DNA from 2 places in the Paenibacillus sp. FSL R7-0312 genome. Region 1 is predicted to be linked to the other one. Evidence: riboswitches for the same ligand, from Rfam matches in the RefSeq annotation. Region 1 holds a riboswitch; the other holds the start of a gene.
The links. Region 1 has a riboswitch for glycine ahead of gcvT (glycine cleavage system aminomethyltransferase GcvT). Riboswitches for the same ligand answer to the same signal wherever they lie in the genome.
Positions count from the first base shown of each region.

Region 2: linked by a shared signal. The riboswitch ahead of MKX70_RS06480 (amino acid permease) and the one ahead of gcvT (glycine cleavage system aminomethyltransferase GcvT) in region 1 are both predicted to bind glycine.

Region 1 covers NZ_JBBORE010000001.1:1,974,916-1,981,192, forward strand. The annotation lists gene MKX70_RS08550 (LuxR C-terminal-related transcriptional regulator) at 1-579, shown strand, start outside; gene gcvPB (aminomethyl-transferring glycine dehydrogenase subunit GcvPB) at 698-2,158, opposite strand; gene gcvPA (aminomethyl-transferring glycine dehydrogenase subunit GcvPA) at 2,155-3,507, opposite strand; gene gcvT (glycine cleavage system aminomethyltransferase GcvT) at 3,507-4,628, opposite strand; glycine riboswitch at 4,764-4,863, opposite strand; glycine riboswitch at 4,867-4,962, opposite strand; gene gcvH (glycine cleavage system protein GcvH) at 5,147-5,539, shown strand; gene MKX70_RS08575 (hypothetical protein) at 5,626-6,258, opposite strand.
Region 2 covers NZ_JBBORE010000001.1:1,495,358-1,501,634, reverse strand. The annotation lists gene MKX70_RS06495 (methyl-accepting chemotaxis protein) at 4-729, opposite strand; gene MKX70_RS06490 (DUF4386 domain-containing protein) at 998-1,705, shown strand; gene MKX70_RS06485 (Crp/Fnr family transcriptional regulator) at 1,662-2,258, opposite strand; gene MKX70_RS06480 (amino acid permease) at 2,322-3,698, opposite strand; glycine riboswitch at 3,849-3,928, opposite strand; gene MKX70_RS06475 (ABC transporter permease) at 4,175-5,155, shown strand; gene MKX70_RS06470 (carbohydrate ABC transporter permease) at 5,170-6,084, shown strand; gene MKX70_RS06465 (ABC transporter substrate-binding protein) at 6,155-6,277, shown strand, end outside.

The sequences.
Region 1 (6,277 bases):
GTATTCCTGACGGACAAGGCGGGTACCATTCTGGAGCTGGTCTGTTCTTCTCCGGTTACCCGGGAGGAGATGGAACAGGCGGAGCTGCGTCCGGGGGTTAGCTTATGCAGGCAGCACTCGGGCATGAATGCCGTATCCTTGGCCATGGAGATGAATTGCATCGGGGTAGTGCGGGGAGCGGAGCATTCCGACCAGGCCTTCCAGAACTGGAACTGTGTGTGTGCTCCGCTGCAGAATGAGGATACTGTCTTCGGATATGTGGACATTTCTTTTAATAGAGGAGAACCGATTGAATTCGCGATTCCGTTCGTGCAGCAGATTGCCGAGAATATTATGGAGAAGTGGATGGAGAAGAACCCGGAGATGCAGCAATACCGCCTGGAAGCGACTTTACAGGAATATAAGCTGACAGCGCGGGAGCAGGATGTAGCACGGCTATGGTTACTTGAGAAAAGCGCGCTGCACATCGGGAGTGATCTGGGCATCAGTGAAGGCACGGTTCGGAATATGCTGAAGAGTATCTACAGTAAAATGCGGGTGAATGACCGCTTCCAGTTCGTCAAACGGCTTACGCCATAGAAGGCGCGCAAAGCCTATATATACATAAGAATAGCCGGGCAGTGATACTAGCGTATCGCTTGCCCGGCTATTTATTTGCGGTGGAGTTATTTCGCCTGCGCGTTGCCGTCAGTGGGGTTTAGCCGCAGGAGCAGTTCAGTACCGGCTTCCGCGCGGCCTGGGTCTCATCCAGACGGCTGATCTCCGTGGTATGCGGTGAATTAATAACGACCTCAGGTGTCTCTTGCGCTTCCTTAACGATCTGAATCATCGTCTCAATGAAGCCGTCCAGTGTTTCCTTGCTTTCGGTTTCAGTCGGCTCGATCATCATACATTCCTCAACAGTCAGCGGGAAGTACACAGTCGGCGGGTGGTAGCCGAAGTCGAGCAGCCGTTTCGCTACATCCAGGGTACGAACACCATACTGCTTGAGGTTTCTGCCGGACATGACGAATTCATGCTTGCAGACACCCGGGAATGGAATTTCGAAATAAGGCGCGAGACGGTGCATCATGTAATTGGCGTTCAGCACAGCATTCTCGGATACCTCACGCAGCCCGTCCGGACCGTAGGTACGGATATAGGCGTAAGCGCGGACGAGAATCCCGAAGTTGCCATAAAAGGCTTTGACGCGGCCAATAGATTGCGGCCCGCCGGAGTCAAGCGAGAAGCTGCCGTCTTCGTTCTGCACAACCGACGGCTGGGGCAGGAAAGGAATCAGCTTCGCCTTCACGCCGACCGGTCCGGCTCCCGGGCCGCCGCCGCCGTGCGGAGTACTCATTGTCTTGTGCAGGTTGAGATGGACCACATCGAAGCCCATATCGCCCGGGCGGGTGATGCCCATGATAGCGTTGGAGTTCGCTCCGTCATAATAGAGCAGTCCGCCGGCTTCATGGACAATTGCGGCGATCTCTACGATCTGCGTCTCGAACAATCCGAGTGTACTCGGGTTCGTGAGCATCAGCGCGGCGGTGTCGCTGCCGACCGCCGCCTTCAGTGCTTCGAGGTCAACCATTCCCTTATCATTGGAAGGGATGGTGACGGTGTCGAGTCCGGCGGCTGCGGCGCTGGCCGGGTTGGTTCCGTGCGAGGAATCCGGCACGATGACCTTGGTGCGGACCTCGCCGCGGCTCTCATGGTAGGCGCGGATCATCATCAGGCCGGTCCATTCGCCATGGGCACCGGCAGCAGGCTGCAGGGAGACGGCATCCATGCCGGTCAGTCCGGCGAGATCCTTTTGCAGCGTATACATCAGCTCAAGCGCACCCTGGATGCTCTCTTCCGGCTGGTACGGATGGATCTTGGCGAGTCCCGGGAAGCGGGCGACATCCTCATTGATCTTCGGATTATATTTCATCGTACAGGAGCCTAGCGGATAGAAGCCGTTATCGACCCCGAAGTTACGCCGGGACAGGGCGGTATAGTGGCGGATAACATCCACTTCGGATACCTCCGGAAGCACTACGAGCTCGCTGCGGAGCAAGCCCTCAGGAATCAGTGAGCTGATGCTCTCTTCCTGAGGCACATCACATAGCGGCAATGAGTAAGCCGAGCGGCCAGGACGGCTTAATTCAAAGATCAGGGTTTGTTCCGGTTTCATATACAGCCCTCCAGTGCAGTGGCGAATTCGTCAATTTCGGTCTTGCTTCTTTTCTCAGTCACGGCAACCAGCATATGTCCGGTCAGCTCGGGATACTCGCGGCCCAGATCATAGCCGCCCAGATAACCTGCCTTCAGCAGCTTGGAGTTCACTTCACTGACGCTGCTCCCTTCCGGGAGCTTCAGGACAAATTCATTGAAGAACGGGGCTGTGAAGACGCGTTCTGCACCGGTGATTTCAGCCAGCCTTCCGGCGGCATAGTGGCTCATGCGGATGTTCAGCTCGCCAACCTCACGCATGCCCTCCTTGCCCATCACGGACAAGTAGACGGAAGCGCATAACGCCAGCAGCGCCTGGTTGGAGCAGATATTCGATGTAGCCTTCTCGCGGCGGATATGCTGCTCACGTGCCTGCAGGGTCAAGACGAAGCCGCGTTTGCCGTTACGGTCAACGGTCTGGCCGACGATCCGGCCCGGCATGCGGCGCATCAGCGGTTCAGCAACCGCGAAGAATCCGCAGGTTGGTCCTCCGAGCGATGCGGCGATCCCCAGCGGCTGCGCGTCGCCGACTACGATGTCGGCGCCCAGCTTGCCTGGGGTTTCCAGCACGCCGAGTGCAATGGGATTCGCGCTGACCACGAGGAGGCCCTTGACCGCATGGATCAGTGGCTCAATCTGGCGCAGATCCTCGATGCCGCCGAAGAAGTTGGGCGATTGGACCAGAACGGCGGCGGTATCGGCATCAATGGCCTCAGCCAGCTTGGCAAGATCGGTAACTCCGTCCTTATAATCGATCTCCACGATTTTCAGGCCCCAGGCATTGGCGGAAGTGCGCAGCACCTGGCGGGCTTCCGGGTGAACTGTACGGGAGACAATCAGCTTCTTGCGTTTGGTGGCGCCTGCGGCAAGCACGGCTGCTTCGGAGAAGGCTGTTGCACCATCGTACATGCTTGCATTAGCGACCTTCATGCCGGTCAACTCACAGATATAGGACTGGAATTCGAAGATTGCCTGAAGCTCGCCCTGGCTGATTTCCGGCTGATAGGGGGTGTAGGCGGTATAGAATTCTGAACGGGAAATAATATGGTTAATGACAACAGGAATGTGGTGGTCATAGAGTCCGGCGCCAAGGAAGCTGGCATGGGTATCAAAGTCGGCATTCTTGTCAGCCAGACCCTTCATATGGCGCAGCAGCGCATATTCGTCCAGCGGGCCGGACATTGGCATCGTTCCCTGGTAGCGGACAGATTGAGGGATATCAGCGAATAGTTCATCGATGGACTGAATCCCTACAGTTTCCATCATCTCTGCGCGGTCTTGCTCCGTCATAGGCAGATAGCGGTGCTTCATTACGGCTTCACTCCTTGGATCTTTTTGTAGAACGGGGCTCTGATCACGGCAGCCTTCAGCTGCTTGCCGCGAATCTCCACATACACCTCTGTGCCGATCTCAGTATAGGCAGCATCCAGCAGGGCAAGTCCAAGATTCCGCTTCAGCGTCGGGGATTGGGTACCGGTTGTGACTTCACCGATCTTCACACCGTCTGCATATACGGGATAATGGGAGCGGGGAATCCCGCGGTCGATCATTTCAAGCCCCACAAGGCGGCGCGGGAGGCCGGCTTCCTTCTGCTTCAGCAAGGCATCGCGGCCGATGAAACCGGCTTTGTCCAGCTTCACGAAGAACTGGACACCCGCTTCGAGCGGCGTAATATCCGCCGAGAGCTCCTGGCCGTACAGCGGCAGCTTGGCTTCGAAGCGGAGCGTGTCGCGTGCGCCGAGTCCGGCAGGGGTCAGGCCATGCGGCGCGCCTGCGGCCAGCAGACCATTCCAGAGTGCAGCCGCTGTGTGGACGGGGGCGTACAGCTCAAAGCCGTCCTCACCGGTATAGCCGGTGCGGGAGAGCAGTACAGAAACGCCGCAGACCTCGGCGTGTTCGATGAAGTGGAAGGGCTTCAGCTCTGCAAGCGGGGCAGAGGTAACTTCGGCCAGAATCATCTCAGCCAGCGGACCCTGCAGAGCGAGCAGCAGCGTCTCATCAGAGACATTCTTCAGGCTGACACCGCTGAATTCAGCGGTGAGATGCTCCTCCAGCCACTGGAAGTCCTTGTCGATATTGGAGGCATTGACGACCAGCATGTAGCGCTCATGGCCCAGGCGGTACACCAGCAGATCATCTACTACGCCGCCATTCGGATAGAGCATCAGGGTATACTGCGCTGCGCCGTCTGCTAGGCGGCTGACATCATTGGTGGTCATCTGCTGCAGGAAGGCTTCAGCGCCGCTGCCGTCAACCATGAATTCACCCATATGCGATACATCAAACAGTCCGGCCTGCTGGCGGACTGCTTCATGTTCCTTAACGATGCCAGTAAACTGCACCGGCAGCTCCCAGCCGCCGAAATCAATGCATCTGGACTCCGCATAAGCGGCATAGAGATCATAAAAAGGCGTTCTTCTCAAAGACTCCATCGTGTCACCCCTTAGTCTGTTTACATGTAAGCAGAAACGGTAATGCCGCCTTATAAGCGCAGTATCTGTTTCAGCTAAAAATATAAAAAAGGACAGGCGAAAGCCATTATGCACTAACGCATAAATTGACTTTCGCTCTGTCCTTTGTACCTGAGAGTTACCCTGCTATCCTGCCCGCAGGTTTCCCCGTTGGTGATCCGTTTCCTGTTGTCCAGGCTGTGGATGCTCTCCAGAGATGCGTCCGGCAAAGGTCCTTTTGCCTGAGAGATTCACCCATCCCGGGCTTACTCCTTCGGCGCTGCCCCTGAGGGTCAGTCTCTCCCTATGCCATCATTCGCAAACCATATGTTTTTCTACTGACTCCATTAAACCGGGTTTACAAGCACGCTGTCAATCAAAAAACGTCAAAAAGATGACAAATTTAATTTTCCTGTCAGTTATATTGACATTAGGCAAGGTGATAACTTAGGCTATAACTAAATTTAGAACTCCAAATGTGGAAAAGAGGCGGCTTTGAAATGAGTGAAGTGCTTAACAACCTGCTATACAGCGAAGAGCATGAATGGGCACAGCAGGGTGAAGGACGCGTAGTACGTGTGGGAATTACGGATCATGCGCAGCATTTATTGGGCGACATCGTGTTTGTTGAGTTTCCTGAAGTCGGCGCAGCCATTTCCGCGGGCGATAGCGTAGGCAGTATCGAGTCTGTCAAGACGGTGTCGGAGCTGTACTCGCCGGTATCCGGCAAGGTAACCAAGATCAACGACGCACTCGAATCCAGCCCGGAGCTGATCAATGATCAGCCATACGGCGGCGGTTGGATTTTTGAGCTGGAGCTTGATGGTGAGTTCGCGGATGCAGTATCGGGCCTGCTGGATGCGGCTGGTTATAAGGAATTGGTTGGGGAATAGTTTTTACGCACAGATGAACATGGCAGGCTTCTCTTATTACATTAGATGTCACTAATGTGAGAGGTCTGTCTTTTTTCGTTTCTGTATCACTCCGGAAAGCTAAGCAGCCCCGGATAAATACTTGGCGCCAAGTGCCAAAGGGCGGGCAGCAGAGCCAGACCGGCAACGGCAAAGATAAGGCACAGCAATAGGAACCGGTATCTTTTTCTGGGACGGGTATTGGGTTTAAGTACGAAGTAATACACACCGGCCGAATAAAACGGGAAAAGCACCACGGCAGACATGCCCATACAGACCAGAAAGGTGGATTCCCCGGCGGAGGAAGGGATCATGGCTTCCGGGTTATAGACCGGATTGATCTGCAGAAAGAGGATCACAAATGTCAGATAGGCGAAGAGTAAAAGAAGTGGGAAACAGCGGATGCGTCCATCCTCGGACAGCCCGTAGAGCATCCACCAGACCCCGAGCCAGGGCAGGGCAAAGGCTGCGCCGGCAATAAGGAAGTCCATGCCTATATACATCAGTTTATCGGGTGGATACACATGGGCTAGGTCGCCCCAGAAGTAATCGGAGGAGAAGAACATCATAAATACAGATAATAAACCAATGAAGAAGGTGATGATTCCCTGAGCAAAAACAATCATGATCAGTGAAACCAGCTGCCGCAGAAAATAGAGAAAATGGGTGGCATCCGGTGTCGTTCCGTTTGTAGTCTGCATAGCGTTCAATCTCCTTGTA
Region 2 (6,277 bases), 480 kb from region 1:
CCCTCACAGCTTCTGTGCGAACTGGTTCAGCTGCTCGGACATCGTCCGGATCTCCTCAATGAAGCTGGAGATTTCATTCGTTGAAGCAGCCTGCTCCGGCCCGACTGACGCAATCTGATGGATGGATTGGCTGATCTGCTTCATCGCGGATTGGATCTCCCCCAGGGTATCCCGGATCCGCTGCGCGGACTGCTCGGTTTCCTTCGAGAATTTGCGGATTTCTTTCGCTACAACATCGAATCCCCGCCCTTTTTCCCCGGCGTGGGCGGCCTCAATGGCTGCATTAATCCCGAGCAGATTCGTCTGGTCGGCGACCTTTCTGAGGACAGCCAGCACTTCATCGCTTTTTTTGACACTTTCGGCGGTCGTTTCTGACTGGAGCAGCAGCTTCTGCGAGTAATCGGCAAGCAGTCCCGAGCCCTCTGCCACATGCCCAATCCGGGCATGTGCCTGATTTAGGGAGACGGAGATCTGATCGGCGATTTCGCGCAGCTCGGTCTGTCTGCGGACCTGGATACAGACCGCCCCGCAGACGCTTCCATCCTCTCCGTGTACCGGAAGAACCGTCCCGGCGAATTCATACCCGTAGTACTCCTTAGGGACATTAGCTTTCGAGAATTCATCATTTCTCAGCGCATGGTACAGAGGTTCGTCCGCGAGAATTATCTGCCCTGCCCGAATTCCCAGATCAATGGACGTACCAGGGAAATACGCGATGAACTTCTCCACATCACAGGGCAGCAATAGATACGTCGTAGGGAAAGGCAGCTTTCAGGATCGGCGCCAGGTTCACTATATCTTCAAAGGAGCGGATAATGTTCTTCATGGATGTGGGTTCTCCTTTATTAATCGCTTCGACATTTTCCAATGACTATCCTTTATTCAAAAACTTATTATTTAAAATTTAATCATCTCCTCTTAACTTAAGTCAATGAAGCCCTGCAGGCGCCTTAGTACAATATAACCACAATCAATAATCAATCAGGGGGTTATGTTGATGTCTGCTGCAGTGGCTCGAACCGGGGGAATATCCCTCATTGTAATGGCGGTTGCTGCCGCGCTCTCGTACGGATATGTCCATGGGAGTCTGGTAGTGGATGGAGATGCCGCTGCAACCTTCGCCAATCTTCAGGCCTCTCCGTCGCTGTTCAGGGCCGGGATTCTGGGCTGGGTACTGATTATGGCCTGTGATGTGGCAGCTGCCTGGGCCTTATATCTGGTGCTGAAGCCTGTGCATCCGGGCCTGTCCCTGCTGGGAGCATGGCTGCGCCTGGCTTATACGGCAGTGTTGGGGATTGCTGTCTCCAGTCTGATCATGGTATCACTTCTTACCGGTAACAGGGAGGTTGCGCTTTCCGGTTTCACACGAGGGGAGCTGCAGGCCGAGGTCATGCTTATTCTTCATGCTTTTGAAGCGGTATGGTCGGCTGGTTTAATTCTGTTCGGGGGGCATCTGCTGATTATCGGTATGCTGGCGGTATGGTCGGAGAATATTCCGAAGCCCATCAGTGTTCTGCTGCTGCTGGCAGGCTTCGGCTATATTGTGGTTCATCTGTGCGGCACACTTGTGCCCGGGTATGTGGAATTCCTTCAAATTATCAAATGGGTGTTCATGCTGCCGATGACCGCAGGGGAGCTGGGGCTTGGCATCTGGCTGCTGTTCAAAGTCCCGGCTGCGCGTGCTCGCGCTCAAGCCGCTTCTTAATCCGGCTGAGCGACTCCGGTGTCATCCCGAGATAGCTGGCCAGCTGATGCTGGGGGACGCGGCTGATCAGGCCGGGCCTCCGATGCAGCAGTGCCTTGAGTCGGTCTTCGGGGGATGCCGCAATGAAGGCGGCGAATTCCGCCTGCACCTGTCCGAAATTCTCCTCGATCATCCGGCGTGTCATCAGCTCCAGCTGCGTGTGTCTGGCGTACATTTCCGTCTCGGTATTCAGCGCACCGACAACCAGTACGCAATCCTCCAGGCAAGTCAGGCTATATTCTGACGAGGCCTCCTCTTTATGCGCATTGAAGATAGCGATCGCCTGCTCCTCTGTGTAGAAGTTCGAGGTGATGTCGCGGCCTGTAACGTCTACACTATGCTGCCGCACACAGCCTTTTAACACGAAATAGCAATGACCGGGAACCTCACCCTGCCTAAGCAGAATGGTTCCCTTGCTGTATTCCTCGACAAGAATCTCATCCAGAATAGCCTGCTGCTCCTCTTCGCTGAGGGAGGTCAGCCGGGTCATATATTGGAGCAATCTATGCTTCATGTTTCGGATTCCTCCTTATAACGCTGCTGACAACATGTCAGTAGCGTTTGAACATTCTTTCACTCATGTATTGATTATACTAACTTCCGCATCACTTTTCTCCTTCTTGCTCCGCATGGAGTACAGGACGAACAACAGAATGAACCATAGAGGCGTACACAGCAGCGCCGGACGGGTCTCATCTGCGAACAGCATAATGATCAAAATGGCGGCAAACAACGTTAAAACCGCATAATTGATAACAGGTGTGAACGGTGCTTTGAATTTGGACGAGGCATGTAAGTCCGGGCGGTTCTTCTTATACTTGATATGACATACGAGCACAACACCCCACACCCAGATGAAACAAATGGCGCTGATCGTTGTAACGATGCCGAACGCTTGGCCTGGAATAATCTTGCTGAGCAGCGCCCCGGCCGATATTACAAATGTAGAAATAAATAATGAGTTCGCGGGCACATGATTTCGGTTCAGCTTGCCGAGCTGCGGGGATGCCTGATCTCTTCGACTCAGATTATACAGAATCCGGCTGGTCGAGAACATCCCGCTGTTGCAGGCGGAAGCCGCTGAGGTTAAGACGACGAAATTGATAATGCCCGCAGCAACTGGAATCCCGACTAGACTGAAGGTTCGCACAAAAGGACTTTCAGCCGCACTGAGCTGGGTCCACGGGTTAATGCACAGCAGCACGAAGAGCGCGCCCACATAGAAGAAGAGAATCCGCAGAGGAATCTTGTTAATCGCCGAGGGGATATTTTTCTCCGGATCCGCTGTTTCTGCGGCTGATACACCCACAAGCTCCACACCGACATAAGCGAACACAACCATCTGGAAGGAAAATAAGAAGCCCTTAACACCGTTCGGGAACACGCCCCCGTGCTCCCAGAGATTGCGAACGCTCACCGATCCTGCATCCGTCTTGAACCCGATGACCAGCAGAATGATTCCCAGGCCGATTAAGGCAAGAATCGTGACGACTTTGATTAGGGCAAACCAGAATTCGAGTTCGCCGAAGCTTTTGACCGTTAGCAGATTGAGTCCTAACAGAATAATCAGGCAGATGACTGCCGGTACCCACTGCGGGATATCGAACCAGTACTGCACATAGACGCCCACCGCAATCACATCCGCCATCGCCGTCATAATCCAGCAGAACCAGTAGGTCCAGCCCGTAATGAATGCCGCGCGCGGCCCCAAGTAATCCTCAGCAATGTCTGTAAAAGATTGATACCCCGCCTTCGAGAGCAGCAGCTCTCCCAGCGCCCGCATCACAAAAAACACGGCAATCCCCACGAGTAAATACGTGATCATAATGGACGGGCCGGCCTGCTGAATCGCTCTGCCCGATCCCAGGAATAACCCTGTGCCAATCGTGCCGCCGATAGCGATCAGCTGTACATGCCGGTTCGCCAAATCTCTCTTTAATTCTGTCTGTGCCATTGCCTTTTTCCCCCTTAATGTGTACAACGCTATGCTGCCAAATAACATAAAAAAGAGATTGGATGTCATCCAATCTCCCGGTTCATAAGAATATCAAAATAAGCTACCTGCGCTGCTGACCGTAAAGAATCAGCATAACAAATACAAATTCCGTACTCTTCTGTCCTTTTGCCTGAGATTGTGAACCCTTCGGCGCTGCGGTCTCCCGCAGTCTCTCCAGAAGCTGCTCCTGCTATAGTGTGATCCATAGCAATCATAGCCCGTGTGATGTATTAAATTGGTGAAGCGTTAATGCATTCTGATATTCTAACATATTACTCGGCATGTGAGAGATATTCTGTGAAAAAAGTCGCAATGTTCAAGAGTTCAACATGAGGTAACTTTTGAATAAACGGGGTCATCTGCAAGAGAGAATTCGTATCTGCTCCTCTACTATAATAAATTCATCCAGATTATGTAGAGCGAGGTTAGAACCAATGGCAAATCCTTCAACCGTAAAAGCTTTGACCAAGCAGCCCCTTTCACAGCAGCAGGGCAGCTTTGGCCGTTTGCTGCGGAACATTGTGAAATACCGGGTGCTGCTGCTCATGCTGCTGCCAACCGCAATTATTTTTTTCATCAACTGTTACATCCCGATGTTCGGATTATTCATTGCTTTCAAGAATATCAACTATGTTGACGGCATTATGGGCAGTCCATGGGCGGGACTCGACAACTTCCGGTTCCTCTTCGCCACATCCGATGCCCTGCGCGTGACCATTAACACCATCGGCTACAACGTTGTCTTCATTATCTCAGGGCTCATCCTCTCTGTATCCCTGGCCATTGCGATCAACGAGGTTCGCAGCAAGCTGGCCTCCCGTTTCTTCCAGACTGTTATGATTATGCCGAATTTCTTGTCCATGGTTGTCGTCAGCTTCATAGTCTACGCCTTCCTGCACCCGGAGTACGGCTTCCTGGTCAAGCATATTCTGCCCTTGTTCGGCCATTCCTCAGTCAATGCTTATATGCATCCCAATGCATGGCCCTATATTCTGTGGCTCACCAAGATGTGGCACTCGATCGGCATCGGCAGTGTCATCTATCTGGCCGCGATCACCGGCATCAGCGAGGAGCTGTATGAAGCTGCGGTGGTGGACGGCGCCAGCAAGTGGCAGCAGATCACCCGAATTACGCTGCCGCTCCTTACGCCTATCATGGTCATTCTCACCATTCTCAACATGGGCGGTATTTTCCGCTCCGACTTCGGGCTGTTCTACCACGTTACGCTGGACTCCGGTGCGCTGCGCTCCACTACGGATGTCATCGACACCTATGTATACAGGGGGTTAATTCAGCTCAATGATCTGGGTATGTCCTCTGCGGCGAACTTTTATCAATCCGTCATCGGCTTCTTCCTTGTTATCGGGGCGAACAGTCTGGCCCGCAAGCTGAACCGCGATACGGCACTTTTCTAGAACGGAGGATCTTAATGACTACTGCAACCCGAACCCGCGCCTATCCCAAAGGCTCCAAGAGCGCCCAGATTGTGCTGAACATCTTCTTCACTGCCTTCAGTCTGGCCTGCATCCTGCCTATTCTGCTCATTGTCGCCATTTCCTTAACCAACGAGAAAACGTTAACGCTGCAGGGGTATAAATTCTGGCCCGAGAAGATTGACCTGACCGCTTACCAATATCTGTTCAACCATTCGCAGACGCTGGTCAAAGCTTATGGAATCAGCTTGACCGTTACGCTTACCGGAACCCTTCTGGCAGTACTATTGATTGCTCTGTACGCGTACCCCCTCTACCGGAAGGACTTTCCCTTTAAAAAGGCTTTTAGTTTCTACCTGCTGATCACTATGCTGTTCTCGGGAGGGCTTGTCCCTTTCTACCTGCTGTACGTTAATTATTTGGATCTGAAGGACTCGCTGATTGCACTGATCCTGCCCGGCCTCTCCAACGCATTCTATATTTTCATTGCCCGCACCTTCTTCCAGCAGACGGTTCCCGAAGAGATGATAGAATCCGGCAAATTGGACGGGGCTTCGGAATGGCGGATTTTCTTCCAGCTGGTGCTTCCGATCTCGCTGCCTGTTCTTGCCACCGTTGGTCTGTTCACTACACTGACGTATTGGAATGACTGGTTCAACTCCATGCTCTTCATTAATGACACGGACAAGTACTCCCTGCAATACGTCATGATTCAAATGATTCGTCAGGCCGAGTTCTTCAAGAACCAATTGGCGGGAAGCGGTGTAGCCCTGCTCGTACAAGAGTCGGTTCCTACCGAAAGCCTGCGGATGGCCATGGTGGTGGTGTCGATTGGCCCGATCCTGTTCATCTATCCCTTCTTCCAGAAGTACTTCACCAAAGGCCTTACTATAGGGGCAATCAAAGGCTAACCCGGTCTGACTCTGGCGTAAATGCCGGTTAGAATATATGATCTAATTATCATTGAGGAGGTTCATACAAATGAGAACAACCAGAAGCTCTGGCGCGGTGTTTGCTGCTCTGACCGCCGTGATACTGGGCATTACCGGGTGCAGCGGAGGTAATTCTAACGCTTCCACCCCGTCCAAGGCAGAATCGACAGCA